DNA from 2 places in the Solibacillus isronensis genome. Region 1 is predicted to be linked to the other one. Evidence: riboswitches for the same ligand, from Rfam matches in the RefSeq annotation. Region 1 holds a riboswitch; the other holds the start of a gene.
The links. A riboswitch is a leader RNA that binds a small molecule or an ion and turns the genes downstream of it on or off. The one in region 1 is predicted to bind glycine.
Positions count from the first base shown of each region.

Region 2: linked by a shared signal. The riboswitch ahead of M3166_RS06105 (amino acid permease) and the one ahead of gcvT (glycine cleavage system aminomethyltransferase GcvT) in region 1 are both predicted to bind glycine.

Region 1 covers NZ_JAMBOC010000001.1:462,347-476,062, forward strand. The annotation lists gene comGB (competence type IV pilus assembly protein ComGB) at 1-93, shown strand, start outside; gene comGC (competence type IV pilus major pilin ComGC) at 109-423, shown strand; gene M3166_RS19465 (prepilin-type N-terminal cleavage/methylation domain-containing protein) at 426-977, shown strand; gene M3166_RS02260 (type II secretion system protein) at 886-1,179, shown strand; gene comGF (competence type IV pilus minor pilin ComGF) at 1,176-1,631, shown strand; gene M3166_RS02270 (shikimate kinase) at 1,941-2,453, shown strand; glycine riboswitch at 2,580-2,672, shown strand; gene gcvT (glycine cleavage system aminomethyltransferase GcvT) at 2,946-4,055, shown strand; gene gcvPA (aminomethyl-transferring glycine dehydrogenase subunit GcvPA) at 4,159-5,505, shown strand; gene gcvPB (aminomethyl-transferring glycine dehydrogenase subunit GcvPB) at 5,498-6,979, shown strand; gene M3166_RS02290 (rhodanese-like domain-containing protein) at 7,151-7,534, opposite strand; gene M3166_RS02295 (lipoate--protein ligase family protein) at 7,688-8,467, shown strand; gene M3166_RS02300 (vitamin B12-dependent ribonucleotide reductase) at 8,731-11,298, shown strand; gene M3166_RS02305 (YqjF family protein) at 11,365-12,141, opposite strand; gene M3166_RS02310 (2OG-Fe(II) oxygenase) at 12,197-12,832, opposite strand; gene M3166_RS02315 (VOC family protein) at 13,146-13,508, shown strand; gene M3166_RS02320 (hypothetical protein) at 13,510-13,659, opposite strand.
Region 2 covers NZ_JAMBOC010000001.1:1,189,480-1,195,784, forward strand. The annotation lists gene M3166_RS06095 (LysR family transcriptional regulator) at 1-208, shown strand, start outside; gene M3166_RS06100 (cobalamin-independent methionine synthase II family protein) at 309-1,463, shown strand; gene M3166_RS06105 (amino acid permease) at 1,562-2,899, opposite strand; glycine riboswitch at 3,154-3,233, opposite strand; gene M3166_RS06110 (dehydrogenase) at 3,554-4,090, opposite strand; gene aspA (aspartate ammonia-lyase) at 4,312-5,730, shown strand; gene M3166_RS06120 (DNA primase) at 5,780-6,082, opposite strand; gene M3166_RS06125 (DUF771 domain-containing protein) at 6,100-6,305, opposite strand, start outside.

The DNA.
Region 1 (13,716 bases):
CAGCCGCTGCTATTTGTGATCATTGCCATTTGCGTAATTGCTGCATATTTAAGTATTTTAATTCCGATGTATGATGTCATTGATTTTATATAAGAAGAGGTGGATCAGATGAAAAATGAAAAAGGATTTACGTTAGTAGAGATGCTTGTTGTTTTATTAATCATCTCCATTTTAATATTGGTTACAATTCCCAACGTTTCAAAACACTTCGCATCAATCGATGAAAAAGGTTGTAATGCTTATATTCTCATGCTTCAAGGACAAGTCGAAGCATATAAACTGAACAAAAATGAATATCCAGCTTCGGTCTCGGATTTAATTGACGAGGGGTATATTGTAGAAAAGGACTTAAAATGTCCGGATAATACGGAAATTAAAATAGTGGATGGTAAAGTCATTGGACCGGGGAACAGCAAAACGTAACGATGAAAGAGAAAGTAAAATTACTGTTAACGGATGAAAAAGGTTTTACATTAATGGAAATGCTCATTGTTCTCTTTATCTTTTTGGTCGTCAATTCAACAATCCTCTCACTTTCACAAAAGCCGTTAATGGATTATACAGAAAAACAGGTAATGAATCAAAATGAGATGTTAATACGCATGACACAATTGTTATCCATTGAGACCGGAACGTCCCATAGCTTTGAAATTATTAACTGTTACCGAATACAAGTAATGGATTGGACTACTTCTAATATTATTTACGACCAGCGAATAGCGCGGCCAATTGACATGTATTTATCCACTCCGCATAACCGGCTGTTATTTAATACGAGAGGAAATGTCCAGGCCTTTGGACGGCTAACATATCATTTTGAGAATACAAGCCATCAATACTCTGTGAATATCGGCAAAGCCAGGATTTTGGAAAAGGAGGTTTTTAATGAGCCAGGAAGGACTAACTCTTGTAGAAACACTGTTAGCAGTCGTCATCTTATTTTTCCTTTCGTCGACAATCATTCCGCTCACATTTAATATGAAACAGCAAATAGCTATACAAAAAGTACAAGCTCATGCTGCAGAAGTAGCTTTTATAGGAGCGATGAAATATAAACGATTTGGACAATCCGCCGGAGTTCAACACATTGACGGGGTTCAGTTTCAATGGAATTACGATGGGTACCAAGTATGTGTCCATTATGACAACAATGAAAAAGAAGAGGAACTGTGTGTATGAAATTGAGGCAAATATTTAATGAGCGGGGTTTTACACTACTGGAAAGCTTGTTTCAGTTAAGCGTGTTTGTACTTTTTACCGCAATAAGCCTGCTTATCCTTATATGGGTTCGGGATCTTCAACAGCTTGAGATGATGAAAGATGAGGTGAACTGGGAATTGTTCGTTTATGATCTTCATCAATACAATATGAATTCAGCATCTGGGAGGGTGCTCAGCTCTGGTATGCTGCAACTGGAAATATCAAATGACCCCGAGGAGCGTTTGTTTGTTTTTGATAAATCGGAACAGCATTTGCGTAAAAGGTCGAATAAAGGGGGAAATGAAATTATGCTGCCTTTTGTTGAGAAATGGGAGTTGGCGGTGGATGAAAATGATGTGAATATGAGGGTAGTGATGAAAAATGGAACAAAGCGAGAAAGAGACCTCGTGTTACCATTGCCTCCAAAATGAGAAGGGTGCATTATTTTTGCTGGCTGTATTTTTATTGTTCATAGTTTCCGGAGCTGCTGTTTTCTATACAAATGCATATTTTGCGCAAATAAAAGTATATAATTCATTGGAATCTATTTACGTTCGTGCTACGATAAATATACTAAATTTACCTTAAAGTTCGACTTCTTTTTGCAAAGTCGAAAAAATGTCGCATAATGCGATTTTGTTTGACCTAAAAATATTTCTGTTTAAGTAGCAAAATAGAAACGAAAGAATAGGTAGAGGCGTAATTGATTAAGTAGTCCGTAATAGAAGAAGGTGAACAGCATGCGTAAAATTTATTTAGTAGGATTTATGGGGTGCGGAAAAAGTGCGATTGGAAGACGTTTAAGTTTTTTCTTGAAAATGCCGTATTACGATATGGATCATGAAATTGTACGACAACAGGGTATGACAATTCCTGAAATTTTCGAGAAATACGGCGAAGCACACTTCCGAAAAATCGAGACGGAATTTTTAAAGAACTTTCGTGATGAAGCATGCATTATCGCTACAGGCGGTGGGGTAGCCGTAAATGAAGAAAACAGGAGAATTATGCGCCAGACAGGGCTTGTATTTTTTCTTGATGCAAAATTTGAAGATATTTATATGCGTATTCGGAATGACAAAAACCGTCCCATTGTTCAATCATCAACGGAGCAAGAATTGGAAAATCTGTATCACCAACGCAGAAAGAATTATCGACTAGCTGGCCATATACAAGTACTGACAGCCGGGAGAACGTTAAGACAAATTGTTGAGTACATCGGCTTTCAAGTGAAACGTCTTAAAGGCGAATAATTACTGGATAATTGTACTTAATGTTCGTATTTTGAATAAAATTAAAAAAAGATTGCGTTTGCATTATATTCAATGTTAGGATATTGCTAAGAAGAGCAATAACATGAAGTAAATAATCTAACGCGGATGATGGTACGGGGAGAGAACGTGATGTCACGTCGCCGAAGGAGCAAATAGCTATGCTATGAATCTCTCAGGCAAAAAGACTCGTATTGGACGCAACTCTGGAGAGTGCTGTAATCAGCTATTGTTGCGAACAGCCACCAACGGGGAAAGCCCAAATTGTGATAGTGGATCAAATTTGGGTGTAACTTTCAGGTGCAAGGACAGAGAATCTCGGTAAAGGGGATTCGTCTGTCTTTTTTTGTGGAGAAATCGGCTTTTAATATTCTGATGATTCTAATAAAAAGATAGATTTACACTTTGATAGGTGTAATGTTGTTTCCCCTTACAAAGCAAAATGAACATACATAACTAAAGGAGGAAATGAACATGACAAATGAATTAAAGCTAAAGCGCACACCACTTTTTGATGAATATGCAAAGTATGGTGGAAAAACAGTTGATTTTGGCGGCTGGGAATTACCGGTACAATTTTCTTCGATTAAAGAGGAGCATGATGCGGTTCGTAACCGTGCAGGACTTTTTGATGTATCCCATATGGGGGAAATTATCGTAGAAGGTCCGGATGCACTAGTTTATCTACAAAAGATGCTTTCCAACGATATTTCTAAAATTGCAGTTGGCGGCGCACAATACAGTGCACTATGTTATGAAGATGGCGGTGTTGTTGACGATTTACTGACATACCGTTTGGAAGATAACCGTTATTTACTATGTGTTAATGCAGCGAATATTGAAAAGGACTTTGAATGGTTACAGCAGCATGTCGAAGGGGATGTCAAAGTGACAAATGTGTCAGATGACTATGCTCAAATCGCATTGCAAGGACCATTATCTCAGGAAGTTCTGCAAACATTAACAGCAACAGATTTAACGGCAATTAAATATTTTAAATTCCAGGACAATGTGGATGTAGGCGGTCATTCGGTTCTAGTTTCTCGCTCTGGCTATACAGGTGAAGACGGATTTGAAATTTACGGGACACCAGCAGCGATTGTCGATCTATGGAACAAAATTTTGGAAGCAGGAAAAGACAAAGGTGTAGTAGCGGCCGGTTTAGGAGCACGTGATACACTTCGCTTTGAAGCTTGCTTACCATTATATGGCCAAGAGATTTCAAAAGAGATTTCACCATTGGAAGCGGGAATTGGCTTTGCGGTGAAATTGGCAAAGGATCCGCAATTTATCGGTCAGCAAGCATTAATTGACCAAAAAGAAAATGGCCTAACACGTAAATCTGTAGGCATCGAGATGATTGATAAAGGTATTCCCCGCCATGGCTATAAAGTATTTAAAGATGGTGAAGAGATTGGTTTTGTAACTACAGGAACTCAGTCACCAATGACAAAGCGCAATATCGGCTTAGCTTTAATTGACGCAAAATTCACAGAAGTTGGAACTGAATTAGAAATTGAAGTACGAAAAAATAGAGCAAAAGCAGTTGTTGTAGAAACTCCATTTTACAAGCGTGCAAAATAAAATGAAACTTCAATCAGTGGGGGTCTTCATCCCCTAGATTGGTAGTTGAACCAAGCTTACTACCCGTTAATACGGGATAAAACTTTTGAAAAGAGGGTTAACAATGAAACATCGTTATTTACCAATGACGGAACAAGATAAACAAGAAATGTTAGACCGTATCGGGGTTGCGACAATTGATGAGCTTTTCGAGGATATTCCTGAGAAAGTTCGCTTCCAAGGAAGCTACAATATTAAACCTGCCAAGTCAGAAGCCGCTTTAATGAAGGAACTGGCACAACTTGCTTCAAAAAATAAAGATACAGCAAGCAATGTATCGTTTTTAGGTGCAGGTGTATACAACCACTATAAACCGGTAATTGTTGATCATGTTATTTCACGTTCGGAGTTCTATACAGCATACACGCCATATCAGCCGGAAATTTCACAAGGTGAACTTCAAGCGATTTTTGAGTTCCAAACGATGATCGCAGAACTGACAGGCATGGATATTGCAAACTCTTCTATGTATGATGGCGGTACGGCATTGGCAGAAGCAGGTATGCTTGCTGCAGGTCATACACGTCGCGGAAAGTTACTTGTTTCAGGAACTGTACATCCGGAGTATCAAGATGTTGTGAAAATGTATGCAACAGGACAATCAATAGAAGTCGTTACAATTCCTACAAAAGACGGTGTAACAGACATCGAAGCACTAAAAGGCCTGATCGATGACCAAACAGCCGGCGTAATCGTTCAATATCCGAACTTCTTTGGTCAAGTTGAAAACCTGCAGCCGCTTGCAGACATTACACATGACGCAAAAGGATTGTTTATCGTATCTGCGAACCCGTTAGCTCTTGGCGTTTTAACACCACCAGGAAAATTAGGCGCAGATATTACAGTTGGGGATGCACAAGTATTCGGAATTGCGGAAAGCTTCGGTGGTCCACACTGTGGTTATTTCGCGGTAACGAATAAATTAATGCGTAAAGTACCAGGCCGTCTTGTTGGGGAAACTGTAGACCAAGATGGACGTCGTGGTTATGTATTAACATTACAAGCTCGTGAGCAGCACATCCGTCGTGACAAAGCGACATCCAATATTTGTTCAAACCAGGCATTGCTTGCACTAGCTTCTTCAGTAGCAATGACAGCCCTTGGAAAGCAAGGTATGCAGGAAATGGCGAAACAAAATATCGTGAAGACACGCTTTGCTAAAAATGCATTTGAAGCAGCTGGTTTTGAAGTTGCTTATCAAGGCGCTCACTTCAACGAAATCGTAGTAAATACAAAATATAATGTAACAGAGCTAAACAAAGCATTAATCGAAAAAGGTATTATCGGCGGCTTTGACTTAGGTCGTGTTTATCCTGAATTAGAAAATCATGCACTCATTGCTGTTACGGAAATCCGTACAAAAGAAGAAATCGAGCAATTAGTTGCAGAAATGGGGGCTTACAATGCATAACGAAAACCAAACACTCATTTTCGAAATTACAAAACCAGGTCGTGTCGGCTACAACTTAGAGCCATTGGATGTTCCTGATTTTGATTTAGAAGAACTTCTGCCGAAAGAGTTAGTACGTCAAGAAGCGGCTGAACTGCCGGAAGTTGCAGAATTAGATATTATGCGTCACTATACAGCACTTTCAAAACGTAACCATGGTGTGGATTCAGGGTTCTATCCACTTGGTTCATGTACGATGAAGTACAATCCGAAAGTCAATGAAACAGTTGCACGTTACGCTGGTTTTGCCCATGTTCACCCATTACAGGATGAGTCGACAGTACAAGGTGCAATGGAATTATTATATGATCTGCAGACATCACTTCAGGAAATTACGGGTATGGATGAAGTAACATTACAGCCGGCAGCAGGCGCACATGGTGAATGGACAGCATTAATGATGATCCGTGCATTCCATGAGGCAAATGGTGAAGGTCACCGTAACAAAGTAATCGTACCGGACTCAGCTCACGGTACAAACCCGGCTTCTGCTACAGTGGCAGGTTTTGAAACAATTACAATCAGATCTGGTGAAGACGGCTTAGTTGATCTGGAAGATTTACGCCGTGTTGTCGGTCCTGATACAGCAGCGCTTATGCTGACAAACCCGAACACTTTAGGCTTATTCGAAGAAAACATTTTAGAAATGGCTGAAATCGTGCACGGTGTCGGCGGTAAAGTTTATTATGACGGCGCGAACTTAAACGCTGTTATGAGTAAAGCACGTCCTGGAGACATGGGCTTTGACTGTGTTCACTTAAACTTACACAAAACATTTACAGGTCCACACGGTGGCGGTGGTCCGGGTTCAGGTCCAGTAGGGGTAAAAGCAGATTTAATCCCATTCCTGCCTAAACCAGTATTAGTGAAAAAAGAAGATGGTACATTCCACTTCGATTACAAACGTCCACAATCAATCGGTCGTGTGAAACCTTACTACGGAAACTTCGGCATTAATGTCCGTGCATATACGTATATCCGTTCAATGGGTCCAGATGGCTTAAAGGCTGTAACAGAATATGCTGTATTAAATGCAAACTATATGATGCGCCGCTTGGAAGAGCACTTTGATTTACCATACGACCGTCACTGTAAGCATGAATTCGTGCTATCAGGCCGTCGTCAGAAAAAATTAGGTGTTCGTACATTGGATATCGCAAAACGCCTTCTTGACTTTGGCTACCATCCACCAACAGTATACTTCCCGTTAAACGTGGAAGAGGGGATTATGATCGAGCCAACAGAAACAGAATCAAAAGAAACATTGGATGCATTCTGTGATGCAATGATTCAAATTGCTCAAGAAACAATCGATAACCCATCGATCGTACAAGAAGCACCACATACTACGGTAATCAGCCGCTTAGATGAAACACGTGCTGCACGTACACCTGTATTACGTTATACAAAAAAAGAAGAAGTAACAATTTCATAAATTGTGACAAAAAGGTCAGAGCTGTTTTCTGACCTTTTTTCTATGAGAAAAGTTAGACTTCTTACGTGTGACTATATAATAGTAGAAACTACTGATAATCAGACAATTTCGATTCGTAGGGCCGGTGAATGAAAATTAAAAAGCCCTCTACAATGTAGAGAACTTTTAGAATTAGTTTTTCGATTTAACTTTGCCTGTCCAAGTTTTGAAACCGCCTTGTAATTGGAACAGTTGGCTATAGCCTTTTTTCTTTAATGTCAGCGCTGCTCGTGCACTACGACCAGAGTTTTGGCAGTAAAGGTATACAGGCAGATCCGGACGGATTTCTTTATGACGTGTATTAAGTTGCGTCATCGGAATGTTTCGAGCACCTAAAATGTGTCCCGCTTCAAATTCTTTAGGTTCGCGTAAATCGATTAATTGTGCTTTACGGTAGCCTTCAATAAATTGCTCCTGTGTTAAATTTGTTACGGATTTTTTTAAGCGCATAGAGTTGATTACTACGTAAGCAACGATTACTACTAAAATTACTAGTATCGTATATAAAATTGTCACTGCGATATTGCCCCTTTCTATCTGTACTATCTATTATAAGAGATGAACTAGAGTTAGTCGAGCGAGTTTGTTAAAATGAATTAGTGGAGGCGAGAAATTGTGAAAAAACAATGGTATTTTATAAATTCGGGTCCATGCAGCCCAGCCTATAATATGGCACTGGATGAAGCGTTGCTTGATTGGCATAGCCAAGGGGAAATTCCGCCGGTTATTCGTTTTTACGAGTGGAACCCTGCAACATTATCAATCGGTTATTTCCAGCAAGTACATAAAGATATTAATTTAGAAGCTGTAAAAAAGCAAAACTTAGGTTTCGTCCGTAGACCTACAGGCGGACGTGCCGTTTTACATGACCAGGAGCTTACATATTCAGTGATTGTGACAGAGAGCTACCCAAATATGCCGGAAACCGTTACAGAGGCATATCGTGTCATTAGCGAAGGAATTTTACAAGGGTTCCGCCTTTTAGGACTGGATGCTTATTTTAGTGTGCCGGAGACGAAGGAACAACTGGATGATCTGAAGAAACCGAAAAGCGCGGTATGTTTTGATGCGCCAAGCTGGTATGAGCTAGTTGTTGAAGGGAAAAAAGTAGCCGGCAGTGCGCAAACACGTCAAAAAGGTGTAATTTTGCAGCATGGCGCTATTTTACTTGATCTGAATGAAAAACTGCTGTTATCGGTATTTAATTTTGCTACAGCTGAAGCAAAAGAAAGAATGCGAAAAAAGTTACCAGAAAAAGCAGTTGCGATGAATCAGTTTGTCGACACACCATTTACAATCGATCAATGTGTTGACGCGTTTTCTAAAGGGTTTGAAGTAGCTTTGGACATAGAACTAATTCCTTATGAATTAACAGAGCAGCAAACCCAATATGTAGAACAATTGATGGAAAATAAATATTTAACAGATGAATGGAATTTCAAAAAATAGATTGCGAACGTGTGTTTTTATTTTTTGTAAAAAAATTTTTATACCCGAAACGTTGATATAGATGGATTTAACAAAAAGAAAAAAAAATCAACCCCTTGTTTGAAAAAAAGATTTATTGTAATCTTTTTTAAGTGTAATTATATAACCCAACATATAGAATGATATTTAAGAAATTAGCACAATATATGGTATAAAATGTGTTTAGTTTACATTCGTGAAGGGAAACTTAAAATTATTAAATCGTCCAAAGGGGGGCTTACGCGGTGGCAAGTGTTTTAGAGCAATCCATCCAAGTCAATCAGTTAAATCAAGATATTGAGCAATTTCCTCAAGTGCACCCGATTACACCGGACATGCATATTACGCATAAAGGTGTATCACGTCTTGTTATGATTGACCGTTATTCTTTTAAAGATACGGAAAAGAAAACATTAAAAACAGGGGATTTTGTTGTTTTGACAGTGAAACAGGATCCGAAATTCCCGGCACGTGGACTTGGCATTATTCATTCGATTAATCCGGAAAAGAATACCGCTCTTATTAAAATTGATGAAGATTACCGTCATGTATTGGAAGGCGAAGAACAAGAGACGGGTATTATTGAACGCTCATTGGATATTATTGAAAAGCCGCTCGAAATTTTTTATGAGCAAATTGCAAAACGTAATGCAACAGGTTTAGCTTCAGTTGAGAAAACAGAAGAAAAGCGCAAAGAATGGTTCGGAAAGTTTTACGAAGAGCTTGTGTCGATGAACTTTATCCCTGCAGGACGAGTAATTTACGGGGCAGGTTCAGAAACTGAAGTAACATTCTTCAACTGTTATGTAATGCCATTTGTAGCCGATTCCCGTGAAGGCATCAGTGATCACCGCAAGCAAGTAATGGAAATTATGAGCCGTGGTGGTGGTGTTGGTACGAACGGTTCGACACTTCGCCCGCGTAACACATTGGCGCGCGGTGTAAACGGTAAATCTAGCGGATCAGTAAGCTGGCTTGATGATATTGCCAAGCTGACACATCTTGTTGAGCAAGGTGGATCGAGACGCGGCGCTCAAATGATTATGCTGGCAGATTGGCATCCGGATATTGTGGAGTTTATCATTTCCAAAATGCAAAATCCGCGTATTCTGCGTTATCTGATCGAGAATACAGCAGATGAATCAATTATTCGTCTAGCAAAAGAAAAATTAAAATTCAAGCCTTTAACACAGCAGGAAGATGCGATGTATCAAGGTATTGTGAACTATAAAAATATTGAAGGTTTCGGCGGATTTAACGAAGCGATTATTCGTGACGCTGAAACGAAGCTACGCGATGGCGGAACGTATTCAGTCCATAATCCGGATTTCCTGACAGGTGCAAACATTTCGGTTACATTAACGAAAGAGTTTATGGATGCTGTAGAAAACGATCAGGACTTCGAATTACGCTTCCCGGATGTAGAAAACTATACTCCGGCACAAATGCTGGATTACAACGAAAAGTGGCATGAAGTTGGCGATGTTCGCGAATGGGAGAAACTTGGTTATCCAGTTCGTACGTATCGTACAATCAAAGCAAAAGAACTTTGGAATTTAATCAATGTCTGCGCAACATATGCGGCAGAACCTGGTATCTTCTTCATTGATAACGCAAACGACATGACAAATGCAAAAGCTTACGGTCAGAAAGTTGTTGCGACAAATCCGTGCGGAGAACAACCACTCGCACCATATTCCGTTTGTAACTTGGCTGCTGTTAACTTGGCGAAGTTTGCAAACAAAGAAACGAAAACAGTTGATTTTGATGCGTTACGCAAAACGGTAAAAGTTGGCGTACGTATGCAGGATAATGTAATTGATGCAACACCGTACTTCCTGGAAGAAAACAAAAAGCAGGCACTAGGTGAACGCCGAGTTGGTCTTGGTGTAATGGGGCTTGCCGATTTGTTGATTTACTGTGAGAAAGAGTACGGTTCTGAAGAGGGCAATGCACTAGTTGATGAAATCTTCAAGACGATTGCGGTTGCAGCGTATGAAGAGTCGGTTGAACTGGCAACAGAGCGCGGCAGTTTCCCGTTCCTTGAAGGACAAACAGAAGCTGAAACAACACGTTTACGTGAAGCATTCATTAACACAGGCTTCATGAAAAAAATGCCGCAGCATATTCGCGAAAATATTGTGGCAAACGGTATTCGTAACTCGCATTTATTGACGGTTGCACCTACGGGATCTACAGGTACAATGGTCGGAGTTGCAACAGGGCTTGAACCTTACTTCAGCTTCACTTACTACCGTTCAGGTCGTCTAGGGAAGTTTATTGAAGTAAAAGCTGAGATAGTAAAAGAGTATTTAGATGCGAACCCGGGTGTGGATGAAAATAATTTACCGGACTGGTTCAAATCATCAATGGAGCTTTCTGCTGAAGCACATGCAGATGTTCAATGTATCATTCAAAACTGGATTGATTCATCCATTTCAAAAACAGTAAACGCACCTAAAGGCTATGGCGTAGAGCAAGTACAAAAAGTGTACGAGCGTCTATACCGCGGCGGTGCTAAAGGCGGTACCGTGTATGTCGATGGATCTCGTGATACACAAGTACTGACTTTAAAAGCTGAAGAAGCCAATTCAGATGAGCAATTAGAGTTTGAAGAATTAAAACAAACAGAAGACCAAGTGAAACGTCAGGTTGTATTAGTAGATACAATTAAGCCGTTAACAGATACAGATGTGACAATTGGTTCGGAAGTTGGCAATACATGCCCGGTTTGCCGTCAAGGTACGGTAGAAGAAATGGGCGGCTGCAACACATGTACAAACTGTGGTGCACAGCTGAAATGCGGTTTATAAAATAAAGAAAACGCAACTCATATAATATGGGTTGCGTTTTTGCTTTTTAAAGTAAGACTTATCTTTTTAAAAATGTAATCGGCCGGTAGCAGGACTTACTAATGGCCATGCGCGAACATCGATTTTTTTAGAAAAATGCAGAATCGGCTGATCGTTTACCACAATAATCCCTTGTTTGGACAGAGTTGTATTAAGGGTGATTTCACCTTCTGCTTCCTGTAAAATCCATGGGTGGTGCAAAATATCACAGCGCACCGGGACACCTGCAGTATTTAATGTGTAGAAACAGTAACGCTCGGTAATCCATTCCTCAAAGGTCCCTTTTATCGCAAGGAACGGTTCAGAAACGGGTTTATAACGGGCTGCGAAATCAATGTCTGATTGATCGCGTCTTTTACTTTCAAACAATACTGTATCGCCAAAGTTTTTAATATCCATCTTAGCGTAATGATACGGTAAATGGAAAAATGTCCTGGCCCCTTTTACAGCCGGCCAATTATCCGCATCCAAACTGAAAAAGTATACGCCCGGTTTTCCGTCAATCGTTACATAGGTGCGCACATTAAGTTCCGGAAATTCGTCGGTACCTGGAACTGGCGGCAATCCCCGAAGTCTCACACCAGACATGCGAAACGGAACAACCCCAACCCAGCACACACCGTCGTACGTATCCAGTTCCAACGCATTTGGAACTAACTTCCGCAAAACCTCGTATTTAACCGGATAATGGGCGAATAATAAATCACTCCACGTTTGTTTCATCCCCCAAGGCAAATTAGGCAGCGGCCAAGGACGATGACTGTCATCCCATTTGTTTTCTTGTATGTATAGGAGTTCCACCATAGTTAGTCACTTCCTTCACATCTATCATATTTTATATAAATCCTTTTGAAAAGGATTAAAAACGTTCGCGGATTTGCTTTTTCCGCATCCATTGGGTAGCAACCCATTTCTCGCCTCGTATTACTGGCTCACCGCTATGTAGGGTAAGTTCATTTAATTTTTGATCGTTGTAGAAATATTCAAAGTAAATAGCTGAACCCCTCTCCGGTACAGTTAGGATACCCAGATTAGGAAACGTTGTAACGCCTCCTTCTTCAACATTATTTAAGTAGACTACTAACGTGCTAATGCGATTATTACTGCTTGAAGGGTGATTTGGACCGAAAAAATCAAAGTGTGCCTTAAATTCCTGACCGGGTTCGTAATGTAAAACTTGTAGACCCTCGGCATGTTCGATTGGAAGATGCATCAGGCTGCTAATCCGCTTTTCGATTTCTGAAATAAGCGGATTTTCATTTTCCTCAAAAAACATACCACTGCTCGTACGAATCGGACTTACTTCTTTTTTTGCTAATTTGGATCTTTCCAAACGCGAAGAAGCACAATCGATTATATTCTGACATTCTTCATCACTTAAAACATTCGAAAACTTTACAATGAGCGGCTCTTCATGAAGAACTTCTCCTGTTATCGTACGGTTGTCAATTGAATAAACAGATTGAATAGGTAAAATCGAAATTTCTGTTGTCATATGTTATATCCTTCCGCAATTCCTTCAAAGTTAGTACAAAAACATTACTCTAACTCTTTTATGTAGGTTAAGAATGTATTTCTACTCCAATACATATTATACCATTTAATTGAATTTAATGGTATTTAAGTAATGGGTTAATAATAAAAAAAATTGGTGGCTGATTCCTAAGTGCTAGTATTTAGGAAATTCAACTAGCATTTAAGGAGGATAAGAAAAAGTTATGGATTTACATAAATAACCTATCATTTTGTTTATGTCATATTTGAAGTAAGGTAATGGAAGAAGAGGAAGCTATGGAGGAGGAAAGCGAATGATTACTGGATTACACCATGCACAAATAACAATTCCCCAAGGTACGGAGGAAGCAGGGAAAGATTTTTATTGCAAAATTTTAGGTTTAAATGAAATTTCAAAACCTTCTGTACTGAAGGGGCGAGGAGGATTTTGGCTGCAAGTAGGAAGCCTGGAAGTACATGTAGGGACAGAAGATGGCTTTAATCGGTTTACAACTAAAGCGCACCTCGCCTACGAAGTTGAGGATATTACCTATTGGAGAGAAGTATTGATGGAAAATGAAATTGAGATTTTGGACTCCGTACCCATTCCTAATTATGAACGTTTTGAGTTTAGAGACCCTTTTGGAAATAGAGTGGAGATGATTCAACCAGTTTAATCTATTCCAGTTTATTATTTTTATTCTCATCAGCTTTTGATAATAGCTCAATAATTTCTTTGTTCTGTGATCGTATATCTTTTAGGATTCTTTCAATTGCCAATGCGGTAAAGGTAATGATGATTAGTAGTGCGAAAATTAAAAAGCCCACAAAAATACCTCCATTCAAATTAGTATTACATCTATTATACTAATATTAAAAAGAATA
Region 2 (6,305 bases), 720 kb from region 1:
TAATGGCTATACCATTTCAACAGGAGTCATTAGTCAGGAATTGAATAAAAATATTTGCTCTCTCCCTCTGGAAGTCGATGAGACGATGACAGTCGGGTATATCGTCCATAAACATGTGACTACTAGTAAACTCGCTGCAATCTATATTAATTATTTAAAAGAAACGATCAAAGATGAACTAAAAATATCTTCTCGCTATAGTTTTTAACTATACCGATTGATATTTTTTACGTGTTTCAAATATCCCACTCCACGATGGTATGATAAATCCAACTTAAAAAAGTTGAATTACCAAGGAGGAAATGAACATGTGTGAAAAATTTCAAATTGTAGGCAGTCTATTAAGAAAAAATGAATTATTAACGTATAAAAAACAAATTGAACAACGTGATGATATTACATACCCTTTTTATAAAGATTTTGAAGGCTACGAACAAGTTGAACTCGCTTCTATACAAGAAGTTGTAAAAAAAGAAATCGAAAATAACATTACGGTTGTGACAGATGGCGAGCATTCGAAATCATTATGGCATTTAGATTTTGCCTGGGGTATTGAAGGATTCGATCGCTATATTGCAGATCATGGTTATTTCTTCAAAGATTTCGATGGAAACTCTCACTATGAAACACGCAAAGACATCGGTTTACGCATTACGGGGGAACTAAGCGGGAAAAACCATCATTTTATCGAAATCTACAAAAAACTGAAAAAAAGTGCTGGCGATCACCAAACAAAACTATGTATCCCCTCACCTTCCCATATTTTAGGTGAGTTATCTTTTTCGGATAATTTCGGACCAGCTGCATTTTATAAAACAAAAGATGAATTAAAACAAGCGTTAGCAATAGCTTATACAGAGTTTGTGGAAGAGTTTGCAGCAGCTGGTGGTGAAATTTTACAATTTGATGATTGCTTATGGCAACTTTTTGCTGACGACAATCCGAATTCACCATTTACTGGCGAACAAATTAATCAAGAAGAAGTTCAAGCGTTAGCAACTGAATTTATTGGGATAAATAATCAAATTATTGAAGTGGGCCATCGTTTAGGCTTGAAAATGTGGACACATAATTGCCGAGGTAACTACGACTCACGTAATATGGGTGGTGGTTCTTACATTAAAATTGCTAACCTCTTCTTAAAGCAACTAAATTATGACCGCTTCTTCTTAGAGTGGGATGATGACCGTGCTGGTTCAATTGAAGCACTGGCTGTCTTCAAAGATAAACCAAATGTAGAAATTGTATTAGGATTATTATCTTCTAAAACTAATACTTTAGATAATGAAGATCGTATTATTAAAATGCTTGATGAAGCCTCTAAAATTATCGACAAAGACCGTTTGTTCATTTCACACCAATGCGGTTTCGCTTCCTGCGATGGCGGCAATGAACTTACAGAAGCTGAACAATGGGCAAAAATTCAGCAAGGACAGCAACTTGCTCTGCAGTACTGGAGTTAAATATAAACATATAATTTTCAATATGAAAAACACGCAAATCCTCGGTATCTTTGAATTTGCGTGTTTTCCGTTTTTTATAACATGTTGGATTTGCCTAATTATCTTTTACGAACCTTATAAAGAACAAACAGCAGTATAAACCATAACGGTGTTAACAGCAGTGAAGTTCTCGTAGACTCGGAAATGGCCATAATGATTAGTAAAAACAAGAAGAAGGCCAATATTAAATAGTTGATAAATGGTGTTAAAGGTGCTTTGAAAATTGAAGATCTATGTAATTCCGGATGACGCTTTTTGTAAATAATATGCGAAATCAGAATAATGCTCCAAACCCAAATAAAACAAATCGCACTAATTGTTGTGACGATACTAAATGCATCGTCCGGCATGAAATAGCTAAGCAATGCACCAATCGATACTACAACCGCAGAAAATAACAGACCATTTTGCGGCACCGCATTTTTGTTTAATTTACCGTAAGCTTTTGGTGCTTGTTTATTACTACTTAAACTGAACAGCATACGACTCGTTGAGAACATTCCGCTATTTCCTGCAGAAGCAGCTGATGTCAGCACAACAAAGTTAATCAAACCTGCTGCAATCGGAATACCTACCAATGCGAAAACCTGAACGAATGGTGAGCTTGACGCGCTTAATGTATCCCAAGGGTTGATTGTTAAAATTACGAATAATGCTCCTACATAAAACAGCAGAATACGAACGGGAATTTTATTAATTGCAGATGGGATATTCTTTTGCGGGTTTGCCGTTTCAGCAGCTGCTACCCCTACTAATTCAACACCAACGAATGCAAAGACAACCATTTGGAACGCCATTAAAAATCCAAATGCCCCATTCGGGAATAATCCGCCATGCTCCCATAAATTTGATACAGCAACCTTGCCTGTATCTGTTTCAAAGCCAATAATCAGCAATACAATACCTATTGCGATCAACGCAACAATTGTGATGATCTTAATTAACGCAAACCAAAACTCCAGCTCTCCGAACAGTTTGACCGTCAATAAATTCAAAATAAGTAAAACTACTAAACATGCGATAGCCGGTACCCATTGCGGGATATCAAACCAGTACTGCGTGTACATGCCGACAGCGATAATATCTGCCATTGCCGTCATAATCCAGCAAAACCAGTATGTCCAGCCTGTAATATAGCCTGCCCAGTCCCCTAAGTATTCAGTGGCGAACTCAGTAAAAGATGCATAGCCGCCTTTTGATAAAAGCAATTCGCCAAGTGCACGCATGACGAAAAATAGTGCGGTTCCAACGATTAAGTATGCAAAGATAATAGAAGGTCCTGCAAGTGAGATCGCTTTACCTGACCCTAAAAACAACCCCGTTCCGATCGTTCCTCCAATCGCAATTAACTGAACGTGGCGATTTTTCAGATCGCGCTTTAATTCTTGTTGTTCCAAAACGATTCCTCCAAAGGATAAGTATTTTGTCTGTTTACACAGCGCAAAATAATAAGTACTTCATCGCGGTCCATCAAGTAAATTTTCCTGGAATAAAAACAGGGACTGATAATATGCCAGTCCCTGTGTCTAAGAATAATCGATTTCGCCTCTGCAAAATCGCGCCCAGATTTAAAAAAATCTGTGACATCTATCGAGGGCTTTTCATTAAACAATGGATGTTCATACACCCTATGTTAAAGAAAAGCGTCTCTCATTACTCTTCTGTCCTTTTGCCTGAGATTGTGAACCCTTCGGCGACGCGGATTATCGCGCTCTCTCCAGAAACTGCTCCCGTCAGTAGTTTTATCCACGACGATCAACGCTTGATATGTATGCAATTAGTTGCCTATAGGTCCCTGGCATCTTCCAGTTTCCTATAGTTCGCGTTCAATACTATTATTGTACGATAATCATACTACCAATTTTTTGACCGTCTTACAATGGACAATCGGAGCCGTTTATTATGTAAATAGCAATTTAACCTTATTCCCAACATAATGTTTTCTTCTTGCAGAAAATTCATGACCAAAAAAATATTACACCGAAAATTCGATATTTTCAGTGTAATATTCATATAGAGGAATTGGTAGCCCCTCGTATTACTGTATTCGTTTACTGCAATTTTTCCTGAACCGTTGAATCTTCTTCATATGTTGTTCGATTGATATCAATCAGCTTTCCTTTTGAGGTGTTAGTCTTTTTCATTTTGACAACATACGTATTGTCCAATGCAATTTCTGTGCAGACGATGTCTTTCTCGCTGCGAATATCTTCCGGATAGTTTAAGGTAATGACTAAAAGATCCTCATCTTTTTCGATTTTCTCAATTTCTCTTCCACAGCCATCCGAATATCCTGTGACAAACAGCACTTCCTCTGTTTCAAAATCGACAGATGGAACCGGCTCAAAACCAAAAATATCGGCCCAAGTAGTATAAAGCTTTTCATCCTGCACGATTGAAATACTCGTACCGACCTCAGGAGGTATCGAATCTAAATGAAACAGTAATTCATATTCTACTTTATTTTCATTATTTTCTTCCTGCACAGGTTCAGTTGAATCGGTTGATGTTTCGTTTTCTTTCGTATTACATGCTGCAAGGAGCAAGATCATTCCCACGACCAACATATAACTTAACCATTTCTTCATCGACAATCACCTCATCCCTTTATCCCTTTCCTAATTAGTCGTATAGAAAATCAAAAAGTTACGAAATTTCACTCATTATATTTGTTAATATTGGTTAATTTAAGCTTACGTGAGAACGTTAAATAAACTAATAATTCAGCAAGTAAGCTTTTATTATTATATGGCGTATAATGTAGTTGTTTATCCAACTATTACACCATTCTCTTGGAGGGTTTGTACAAATGAGTACACGTATTGAAAAAGACTTTTTAGGCACATTAGAAATTCCAAAGGACGTTTATTACGGCGTTCAAACAACTCGTGCATTAGAAAATTTCCCGATTACTAAAATGACAATGCACCCTGAATTAATTCGTGCATTTGCCATCGTAAAGAAAAGTTCGGCACTTGCAAATGCCGCTATCGGCAAATTGGATCCAGTAATTGCCAATGCAATTGCACAAGCATCAGATGACATTATTTCAGGACTATTACATGACCAGTTCGTTGTAGATCCAATTCAGGGCGGAGCAGGCACTTCAATGAACATGAATGCCAATGAAGTAATTGCAAACCGCGCACTGGAAATTTTAGGGGAAGAAAAAGGTACTTATTCAATCATTAGTCCTAACAGCCATGTCAATATGGCGCAGTCAACAAATGATGCATTCCCATCGGCTATTCATATTGCAACAGTTTCTACGTTAAATAATTTAATTACGGCGATGGAAATGATGCGTGATAGCTTTATCAGAAAATCAGTAGAATTCGATTCAATCGTTAAAATGGGTCGTACACATTTACAGGATGCTGTACCTGTTCGTTTAGGCCAGGAATTCGGTGCCTACGCTGCCGTTGTTTCTCGTGATATTAACCGAATCAAAAAAGCGCAGCAAACAATGCTGCAAATCAATATCGGTGCAACTGCGATCGGTACAGGCCTGAATGCAGACCCTGAATATATGAAATTGGCAGTAGAAAACATCGCGGTTTACAGTGGCTTCCCATTCATAAAAGTGGACAATTTAATCGACGGTACACAAAATACCGATACGTATGCGGAAGTTTCATCAATGTTAAAAATCGCCATGATGAATATGTCTAAAATCTGTAATGACTTACGCTTAATGGCATCAGGTCCAAAAGCAGGTTTTGCAGAAATTCGCTTACCGGAACGCCAACCAGGTTCTTCAATTATGCCAGGTAAAGTAAATCCGGTTATGCCGGAAGTCATTAACCAAATTGCTTTCCAAGTTATCGGTAACGATGTAACAATCTCGCTTGCTTCAGAGGCAGGACAATTTGAGCTGAATGTAATGGAACCAGTTTTAGTATTTAATCTGCTTCAGTCGATTGAAATTATGACAAACGGCTTCACAGTATTTACAAAATACTGCCTGGATCATATCGAAGCAAATGAAGCGCGCCTGCATGATTTTGTTGAACGTTCAATCGGTGTAATTACAGCACTGGCCCCACATTTAGGCTATGAACGTTCAAGTCAAATTGCACGTGAAGCTCTGCATAGCGGCAAATCTGTACGCGAACTTTGCTTAATGTACAACTATTTCACGCTTGAGCAGCTGGATATTATTTTAAATCCATTCGAATTAACGCAACCAGGTATTGCTGGTGAACGAGCATTTGAAAAACAACAATAAAATTTAACATGAAAGCTCCGCCGAGATATTCCCGGCGGAGCTTTTTTCTTTAAGTATAGAGCACTTCTTTTGCAAGTGAAATCGCACGCTTGCTGACTTCCAATTTGTCGCCGTCAGCATTAAGCTTCACGACACCATTTGGTTCATCAAAAATGGATTTCAGCTGTGCTTTCGGTTTGACCCCAACCATTATTGGTCCTCTTTCGGCCTCATCCGTTCGCAGCTTTTTCTGCTCTCGTGCGACTCCTTGTTCTTCTCCGATTTTCGGGAAGGCTGTAGTTTGTTGCTGTAAATTTCGGGGACGTGTCTGATTATTTAAACTTGAACTCCCTGTACCAACAGAACGAATCATAAAGATCCCCCCTTCATCTATCTTTTCTTACTTTTTCGTATATCTATATCCGCGTATATTTCGACATCCTGAAGTGCCTGATTAGCAAGCTGATCCGCTTCTCCGTTTAGTTTGCGGTCAATATATTGATATTCCGGTCGAATGCCAAGCTTCTTGAGCTTCGCATCGATTTTATCCGCCCACGTTGTCAGAACGCTATCAGTTACTGCCCATTCGCCGTTCA